3 regions of the Ferdinandcohnia sp. GQ5 genome follow, and region 2 is predicted to be linked to each of the others. Evidence: riboswitches for the same ligand, from Rfam matches in the RefSeq annotation. Region 2 holds a riboswitch; each other region holds the start of a gene.
What was found. A riboswitch is a leader RNA that binds a small molecule or an ion and turns the genes downstream of it on or off. The one in region 2 is predicted to bind S-adenosylmethionine.
Positions count from the first base shown of each region.

Region 1: it holds a riboswitch for S-adenosylmethionine, as region 2 does, so the genes downstream of both, AC6CHV_RS19880 (iron-containing alcohol dehydrogenase family protein) here and AC6CHV_RS18470 (DUF2292 domain-containing protein) in region 2, are expected to answer to the same signal.
Region 3: it holds a riboswitch for S-adenosylmethionine, as region 2 does, so the genes downstream of both, AC6CHV_RS19650 (Fur-regulated basic protein FbpA) here and AC6CHV_RS18470 (DUF2292 domain-containing protein) in region 2, are expected to answer to the same signal.

Region 1 is NZ_JCAXEW010000018.1:24,706-27,984, forward strand. It holds gene AC6CHV_RS19875 (MetQ/NlpA family ABC transporter substrate-binding protein) at 1-440, opposite strand, end outside; gene AC6CHV_RS19880 (iron-containing alcohol dehydrogenase family protein) at 504-1,613, opposite strand; SAM riboswitch class I at 1,708-1,825, opposite strand; gene AC6CHV_RS19885 (alpha-hydroxy-acid oxidizing protein) at 1,972-3,114, shown strand.
Region 2 is NZ_JCAXEW010000016.1:20,311-23,589, reverse strand. It holds gene AC6CHV_RS18480 (NtaA/DmoA family FMN-dependent monooxygenase) at 1-1,096, opposite strand, end outside; gene ssuE (NADPH-dependent FMN reductase) at 1,117-1,668, opposite strand; gene AC6CHV_RS18470 (DUF2292 domain-containing protein) at 1,851-2,024, opposite strand; SAM riboswitch class I at 2,346-2,445, opposite strand; gene AC6CHV_RS18465 (hemerythrin domain-containing protein) at 2,880-3,279, opposite strand, start outside.
Region 3 is NZ_JCAXEW010000017.1:116,996-120,274, reverse strand. It holds gene AC6CHV_RS19660 (Rrf2 family transcriptional regulator) at 1-326, opposite strand, end outside; gene AC6CHV_RS19655 (NAD(P)-dependent oxidoreductase) at 468-1,103, shown strand; SAM riboswitch class I at 1,515-1,618, shown strand; gene AC6CHV_RS19650 (Fur-regulated basic protein FbpA) at 1,702-1,899, shown strand; gene AC6CHV_RS19645 (SDR family oxidoreductase) at 1,995-2,753, opposite strand; gene AC6CHV_RS19640 (TetR/AcrR family transcriptional regulator C-terminal domain-containing protein) at 2,942-3,279, shown strand, end outside.

The DNA.
Region 1 (3,279 bases), on a different contig from region 2:
GGGTCACTAGGTAATCCAATTTTAGCACCGTCTTTTAGCTCTGAAACATCCTTCACCTTTAATGAATAAACACCCATTGGGAATGTAACAGTATCAAACGATTTTATAAGGTCCAAATTACGGTCTTCTTTAAATGCATTAAAGTACGGCTCAGTTTGGAAGATATTTAAATCAAGCTCTTCTTCATCCAAAGCAATATTTGGCATAACATAATCGGTAAAGACTTTTATTTCAATATTTAGGTTTTCTTTTTCAGCAAGTTCTTTTACCTTTTCAAGAATTTGTTCGTGAGGGCCTGCAGTTACACCAATAACCAGCTTTTCGTCACTATATAAACCTTCTGCTTTTTCGTCCTTTGAACCACTTGAACTACTTTCACCGCAGGCTGCAAGAACCGAGATAATTAAAACTAATAAACTAGCAAATAACCACTTTTTCATGTTTATTCCTCTTTTCGTATTATGTTAATATTATGGCTTGTATTTATGCTTATTCTGTTTCTATCAATTGACTCTAGAGAAAGTAAGATTTTCCACCTTACTTATAGCTGATAATAGTGCATCCTTTGAAATAGTTATATCCATAAAATGAATAGATTCTTGTGGGAGAGTTGCCTTTTTAATTATTGCTTCCAAAAGAGTTTTGTTTTCCGGATCAATATTTAAGTCTTTTAAATTTACTGGAAGTCCCCATTCATGATAATAGCTTGATAGTCTTAAAAGCTCTTGTTCTTTATTTTCTAGAGCTAACTGGACCAGAGTTCCATATGCAACAAGCTCACCATGTAAAAAGTTTTTGGCTTGGTTTGCTTCAGTAAGGCCATTATGAATGGAATGTGCTCCTGCTACTCTTCCTGCCTTTCCACCGAAGCCGCCGACCATACCGCCAGTCATAATAATGGCCTCAATTACTCTAACCAGTTCATCAGAGACACTTCCTTCAGAGGTAGATTGGATAGCTGCTGTGGCATCCTGTAGTAGAACATCTCTGCAAATAGATGCTGAGAACCTTGAAACCTTTAGCCAAACCGGTAGCTCTTGATTTTTGAAAAACGCAGAAATTAATGCCTCTGCTTCGTAATACTTCGCTAGTGTATCACCAATTCCTGCTCGTAGGTACTTTACTGGAGCTAAGGCAATAACAGCAGGCTCAATAAGTACTAAGGTATTGGCAAGAGGGAATTCAGTGTAGTGTGTAAAAACTCCATTTTGGTCATAAAAGACACTAAGTGGAGTCCATGCCGCACATGTAGATGCAATGCTTGGAATCAATATTGATTTTATACCTGCATTAATTGCTGAAGCCTTCGCAGTGTCTAGTGCAGTTCCGCCTCCGATGCCAATAACTGCATCAACTGAGTTTACTGATAGCTGATTAGAAATACTTTCAACCTTTTCTAAAGTGCAGTGACCCTCAATGAAAGTAAAGCTCGAAATAGGGGAATTGGTTATTTTCTCAGGCAAATAGGTGGATACTGCATTCCAGGCCTTCTTACCGCATACTATATGAATTTTTTGAACCTTTAACTCAGATAAAAGGGGTTCTAGTTCCTTAAGGATCCCTTCACCAATTCTAAAATGACCGGGTGCTCCTTTTACTGTTTGTGTTGACATATAATTCATCCCTCCATTCTTTTAAGTAATTTACCAGATAATAAAAAATGCCTCTCATAAAGAGAGGCATGGATATACTTTAGAAGTAGCACCTCTCTCATTTTTCAAAATACATTGTATTTTGCAGGATTTAGCACCTGTTCATGTCTTCGTTTAACATGAATGGTTGCCGGGCTTCACAGGGCCAGTCCCTCAGCCGCTCTTAATAAGAGATTGTTATGAAATTTATTATTTTGATATTAAACTTGTTTAAAAGGTAAGTCAATCTTTTTTTTCTAAATTGTCAAAACTCCAATTGACTACCCCATTTTTAAGTAGTAGGGTAATTACAATAAATATGGAAAGAAGGCTTTATACAATGAATATATCAAAAGTTAAAGATGCGTACATAGAGAATATTGTGAAGGATGAATATTTTCCGGTCTCCTATGTGGAATTAGAGGAGCAGGCAAAAAAGAAAATGTCTGCTGGAGGCTTTGGGTATGTTCGTTCAGGAGCAGGTGGCGAAGTGACCTTGAGACAAAACCAAGAATCATTTAACAAGTATTCCATAGTACCAAGGATTTTACGGGATGTATCAAATATTGATACAAGCATCACCTTGTTCGGAAAAACATACCCCCATCCTTTTTTACTTGCCCCGGTTGGAATGTTAAAGCTGGCACATGAAGAGGCAGAATTGGCAGTGTCAAAAGCAGCCGCTGCTTGTCATGTGCCTTTTGTCCAAAGCACTGTTTCAAGCTATTCGATTGAAGATGTAGCAAAGGTATCCGGTAATAGCTCAAAATGGTTTCAACTTTATTGGTCAAATAATAAGGAGATTTCCTTTAATATGGTTAAACGAGCAGAGGAGGCGGGTTACGAAGCAATTGTTTTAACTGTTGATACAGTTATGATGGGCTGGAGAGAAGAAGATATGAAGAATCGTTTTTCACCATTAAAGCTTGGGGTAGGGAAAGCGAATTATGAACAGGATTCGGTATTCTTATCCTCTTTAGATAGTCAAGATTTAGAGTCTATTATTCAAGGAATCTTAGATAATATTCACCATCCTTCACTTAACTGGACTCATGTCGCTGATTTAAAGGAACGGACCTCATTGCCAATTTTAATAAAGGGGATTCTTAGTTCGGATGATGCTAGACTTGCGGTTAAGAATGGTGTAGATGGAGTTATTGTTTCCAATCATGGAGGTAGGCAGCTTGATGGTGTCATTTCAGCCATTGATGCATTGCCACTTATAGTGGAAGAGGTAAAGGGTGAAATTCCTGTCTTATTTGATAGTGGGATTCGACGAGGTTCTGATATTGTTAAGGCACTTGCGTTAGGGGCGGATGCGGTCTTTATTGGCAGACCGTATGTATATGGACTTGCAGCTGCAGGACAGAAAGGTGTAGAGAAGGTGCTTGGCAACTTTATTCAAGATACAAAGGTTTCCATCGCATTGGCTGGTGCATCTAGTGTAAAAGACCTTAAAACACTCAGACTAATTAAATCATAATTTGGGTTTGTCTAATATATTTATAGTTTTGTCCGATATCATCAACATTTTGTTTATATCCAAAAATTGAATTAGTTAGAATGCCTTCCGAGCGAATCGGAAGGCTTTTAATATGGCTTGAAAATTGGTTATCTATATTTTTACTAAATTTAATACATTTTATCT
Region 2 (3,279 bases):
CAATTCCGGTGTATTTCTTTATCTCATCAATCGTCCATTTTTTATCAGAATCGATTTTTGTAAAGTTCTCAACGGTCGATTGAATCGCATCATTTTTCACATACTTTAAATTTTCATCTGGACTATACTCTGAAAAGTCGATTCCAGTCCAGCCACCTAGAAGTGCTAATGCCCCTTCATAGCTTACGTGTTTTTGATACTCATTGTATTTATCTTGTGCTTCTTCTGCTGTTTGACCAACGATTGGAGTAATACAAGCAAGTATTTTTATTTCCTCTGGTGCTCTGCCAGCCTTGATTGCTTCTTCACGTAGTTTCTTGACGGAATGCTTAGCTGCATTTTTAGTCGGTGCCCCAATAAAAATTAATTCCGCATGTTTACCAGCAAAAGCCCGCCCCTTACTAGAAGTTCCGGCTTGGTAAAGGACTGGTGTTCGTTGTGGAGAAGGTTCGCAAAGGTGAGCACCTGGAACCTTATAATACTTACCTTCATGATTGATATCGTGAACCTTACTTGGATCTGCAAAAATTCGATTCTGTTTGTCTAGTAAAACTGCATCATCCTCCCAACTTCCTTCCCATAATTTATAGCAGACTTCTAAGTATTCATCGGCAATATCATAGCGCTCATCGTGTTTAATCTGATCTTCCAAGCCCATATTCACAGCGGCACTTTTTAAATATGAAGTTACAATATTCCAGCCTACACGCCCTTTTGTAATATGATCGAGCGTCGACATCCTGCGAGCAAATGTATATGGATGCTCATGAGTAACAGATGCAGTAACCCCAAATCCTAAATGTTTCGTCACCGCTGACATTAACGGTACAACAAGGGATGGATCATTGACAGGTGTTTGTGTACCTTGGCGGATTGCAGCATCTCTTGAACCTTGATACACATCGTATGGCCCTAGTACATCTGCTAGAAATATAGCATCGAATCTACCCTTTTCTAAAAGCTTCGCGAGTTCAATCCAATACTCGCTGTCTTTATAACGATGGGATTGATCCTCTGGATGTGTCCATAGACCTGGGGATTGATGTCCCACACAATTCATATCAAACGCATTTAAATAAATTCTTTTCTTCGTCATTTTCATTAACTCCTCTTCCATTAATTTTTCAAGGCAAAGTCTTTTTTCTTATTTACTGTTTCAATAAAGTAATAAAGCTCTTTTTTCAATCTCACTAACACATTCTCGTCCGTTATTGGGTTGACTACTTGTGTTTTATCGATTTGGCAATCTTGGAAGTACACTCCTTGTTGGCTTTGCCCCTTTAATGCAGCCAATAATGGTTTGAGGCTGAACTCAATCGCAAGTAAGTGGGCTGGGCTTCCACCTGTCATGATTGGTAATACTGTTTTCTGCGACAGCACATCTTGGGGAAGCAAATCTAGTACTGCCTTCAAAATCCCAGTGTAGGCTGCCTTGTATACGGGCGATCCTACAATCACTCCCTCAGCCCCTTGAAGGAGTAAAGTCAGATCCTTAAGTGCAGGACTATCAAACCTCAGATTAAAAATGTCCTCAAATGGAATATCTCTAACAGATACATATGTGACCGAGAAACCCTCTTGTTTCAGCTTTTTTCCAACATACTGTAGGACTAAATCCGTTCTAGAACTCTCAGACGGACTTCCTGATAAAATTACGATTTCACTCATTTTAATCATCCTTTCGCTTGTGTCTTTTTGTTCATTTAAATGAGTTTAACTTAGGATTATTTGTAAGGAATCCCCTCTTCTTCCAAGTAAAAGATCGAATAAAAAAGGCATCTTTATCTAAAGCGTCTTTTTTGGTCGCTTTGAAAATAAAGATGCCTTTAGTCGTCTAATCGGCACGTTATTTACTTAGTTTTAGTTTGGGTTGATGTGGATTTTTGCAAGGAAAAACGCTTCTTTTCTGTTGCATCGATTTGGGTAATTTCCCCATTGTGAACCGTGATCACAATAGATCCAAAATCCAATTTCTCCAAGGTAGATAAAATATGCTTTACCTTTGATTCATCAAGCTGCGCCATACAACTCCCCCTTGTTCAAGATGTATATGATTCATTGCCATTGGTTGACCAGTATGGCAATCAGTTCTGCGGCCAAAAAATCAAATGCGCCTTGGCGTATTTGCGCCAGATTTTAGGCCCACATGATGTGGGTCATAAAGACGTTGCCACAGGACGTGGCGTTCTTAGTCTTTGATCTTACTGCTCGAAAATTTCCTTTGAAAAATCGTGGCATCCGCCGGAGGCTTTATTTATATCAGTAGAAGTATGACTTTTACTGATATAAATTAAAAAGCCCTCTTCTAATAAGAAGAGGGCATACGTGATTAGTTTCATACGCTCTTCTTATCTTTCAAGCTTTACGCTTGCTGGAATTGGCACAGTACAATTGTCTGTTGCCGAGGCTTCGATGGGCCAGTCCCTCCACCTCTCTGGATAAGAATAAAATGGTAATTTAGTTGTTGATATATAAATTACACGGAATTTTTGTTTCTGTCAATCGATTTCAGCGAAAATTTTTAAAAGGTAGAAATTTTAGTCATTTTGTCATAGTGTTTATCGTTCTTCTAAGGATTAGGCTGTTTATACACCTTAAAAAAATGGATATGATAGGACTTTTGTATATAGTTGGAAAAGGTTAATGCTTAATAGCTCCTTTTGATATGACTTTTGGGTACTTTTTGAAAAACAAATATCATAAACGCTTTTTTTCTTATGATTTTTGGATATAACTGGTAATATCCATAGTATAAATGCTGCTTATTGCATGACTTTTGGAAATCACAGGAAAAACCTGCATTATACCATTTGGTGTAAACCCACAAAAAAAGACCTCGAATCATTATATAATTCGCGGTCGCCGTTTATGATATTTTATTAATTTCGTAGTAATCGTTCGAGCTCAGCTTTTTCTTCAGTGGACAATATTCTCTCAGCCAATGGAAAAAGCATATTTTCTTCCTTCGCGAAGTGCTGTGTTAAGGTTGCGTACGCTTGGACTGCGTAAACTGTAATAGTTTGTGCATCATATTCATCCATGTCCTCTCCCACTAGAGCAGCCTCATCAAGGAAATCTCGTAAATGCTTTTCCGCTTTACGATGCTCATATTCCATTGTACCGATGGTTTGATCTTTATCACCAAGACGACGGTCCATCATTGGGAACAGTCCTTCATCCTCACGTTTTGAATGTGCCTTAAGCTCAATATTAAATGATGAAATCTGCTTGTATAATTCTGAAAACAGTTCAAGCACTTTGGGACCAGATTCGTATTCT
Region 3 (3,279 bases), on a different contig from region 2:
GCATATTGAATATTTCTGCCGACGGGGCATTCCGGATTAGGATTGTCATGGACGCTAAACAGCTCTCCTTCTCTTACTACATCAACTGCCTTATAGACATCTAGCATTGTAATCTCTGTTGATTTTCTTGCGAGTTTTGCACCTGCAACTCCCGGGTGTACTTCAATTAAGTTTGCTTTTTTAAGCATTCCCATAATTTTTCTAATAACTACTGGATTTGTATTTACACTTGATGCTAAAAATCCTGATGAACATTCCCCCTCTTTCGATAACTTTATGAGGGAAAGTATATGAATTCCAACAGAAAATCTACTACTGATGGACATCGCTGTCACCTTTCTTTCATTCCTAATCGTACGTTTATTATACCTAAAAGTTGAATGTATTGACATTAACTATACATGTAACTATAATCATTACATGTAATCAATATAATTACAAGTTAAACGACATAGGAGGTAACTATAATGAAAATTGGAATTATTGGTGCAAATGGTAAAGCAGGAAGCCTAATTTTAAAAGAAGCAGTTAAAAGAGGACATGAAGTTAAAGCTATCGTTAGGGATGCATCTAAAATACAGAACAATCAAGTATCTGTTTTAGAAAAAAATATTTTTGAATTAATAAAAGCTGATGTTGAGGATCTCGATGTAGTAGTTAATGCTTTTGGTGCGCCACTTGGAGAAGAACAAGCCCACGTAGATGCCGGCCATGCATTAATTGAGGCTGTTAAAGGAACAGATACAAGAATCATAGTTGTTGGTGGTGCAGGAAGTCTTTATGTTGATGAGGCAAAAACTCTTCAACTCATCGACACACCAGAGTTTCCAGACTTTGTAAAACCAACAGCCAATGGTCAAGCACGAAATCTTCAAGAACTTAAAGAAACAGCAGATATCACTTGGACATTTATCAGTCCATCTGCAGTATTTGATTCAGAGGGAAAAAGAACTGGTACTTATCAAACTGGTAAAGACAATTTACTCGTTAACTCAAAAGGCGAAAGCTACATTAGCTACGCTGACTTTGCCATCGCAGTAATTGACGAAATCGAAAACCCCAAACACCTTAACCAAAGATTTACAGTCGTCGGCGAAGCTTAATGGGACACAGGGACAGGTTCCTTGTCCAGAACAGGACAATGCGGTACCTCCTGTTAATTATCCCCACAGTCATACGGAAGTCTATTTCATCCTATGCCTTTTATTCTATTATTTTTAAGAGGCAAACATATGAAAAACAAAGTATTTCCTGCAGAAATCGAAGTCATTTCTACAGAGGACCCTTTTGGTTTCATCTTAAAATCAAATTTGGAATTGAGAGACAGGTTGATTAACCCCTTGGGTTATGAATCTTGTCTCTTTTTTATGCCCCCTTTTCGCGAACTTATTTTTTACGAAATCATTACATTTTGCAAAATTTCATAAATACAAGTAGACACATCGGAATAATATGGTTAAACTATAAATAACATCCATTACGTCTAGGGTGTTTCATTTGTACAAACTTATAAAAACTTATCAAGAGAGGTGGAGGGGCTGGCCCTGTGAAACCTCAGCAACAGATTCGTTGAATACTGTGCTAAATCCTGCAAGCTAACAAGCTTGAAAGATAAGTGAGGTTACCCTAATCATAAAAAAGCCTCTTCTTATCTTGTTATTGGGTCTTTTGAAAGCCAATTACGAAAGGAGAGAGATGATTATGGCTATATTAAAAGAAACTGTTGAGAAACGTAAAAATGAGATCATTCGGAAACTAATTGCGTGTAACATGTATAAAAAAGATGGAAAACATCTATTTGAATTATCCCTGCCCGAATTAGAACATGAATACTTTAAAATTCAATCTAAAGGACATCCACATACTGGTTACGGATCAATACGTTGGAAAAACTTTTAAAAGTCTTTCCTTGAAGGAACAAAACTTGTTTGAAATTAGAATAAAATATGCCAAAAAGCTTGGATCACCATATGTGACCCAAGCTTTTTCATTTCCTAATATGCTGTCCAACCCGCATCCCCGGTGATGACTGTTCCGTTGACAAAACTTGCGTCATCTGATGCAAGGAATAGTGCAATACTTGCGATTTCTTCCGGTTTACCTGTACGTGGATTGATAGCCAATCCTGGCATAATACGGCCCATTCCAAAATCACTTCTGCCAGTCATCGAAGCACTGATATTAGTTTCAACACCGCCTGGTGCAATCGCATTACAACGAATCCCACTTTGAGCATACATGAAACCGGTGTTTTTCGTGAATCCAACTACCGCATGTTTAGAGGCGGTATAAGCAGCGCCAGCTCTTGCCCCTTGAAGTCCGCCTGCAGATGCTACGTTGATAATAACCCCAGCCTTTTTCTCTAAAAAGATTGGCAGTACTTTACGGGTTGCGCGCATTACACTCGTTGTATTTACCGCAAAAATTCTTTCCCATTTCTCGTCTTCAATTTCTCCAGCTGGTTCAAAGTTGTCCATAATTCCTGCATTATTTACTAAAATATCTACTGTTCCATACTTCGTTACAGCAGAATTAATTAAGTGTTGAATATCTTCTTCTTTTGCAACATTGGTCATAACAGCGATAGCTTCTCCGCCATTTATCTTGATTTCATCAACAGTTGCATTAGCAGCTTCAATATTAATATCTGAAACGACTACTTTTGCACCTTCATTTGCGTACAGAATTGCAATTGATTTTCCCATACCAGAAGCGGCACCTGTAACAACTGCTACTTTTTTCTCTAGCCTCATGTTCATTCCTCCAATTATGATAGAATGCATTTTAATAAACAGTTGTACGTTAATCAACAACTACCTATAGTATAATAAGAAGAATAATACGCTTACAATCAGCAAAAACATGATTAAGTGTTTACTAATAAACAAATATATATGAATTTGTCTAGTATTTTTGTTTTATCAAACATGGGAGGATGTTTATGTCTAGTAATAATGACTATCTTGACCGCCGAATTGTAAAGTCAAAGCGAGCAATAAAAGATGCATTACTATCCTTAATGAATGAAAAAGACTTAAAGAAGATTTCGATATCAGATATTGTACGGGTTGCGGACCTAAATCGTGGTACATTTTATAAGCATTTTCAATATAAAGAAGATATTCTACATGAGATTATGGATGAAGTCATCACTGACTTGATTGAATCTTATCGGGAACCCTATAAAGGTGTTGAAGTATTGGAAATTAAAAAACTATCTACGTCCGCGGTAAAAATATTTGACCATGTCTTTAAATACGCAAATTTTTATACACATAT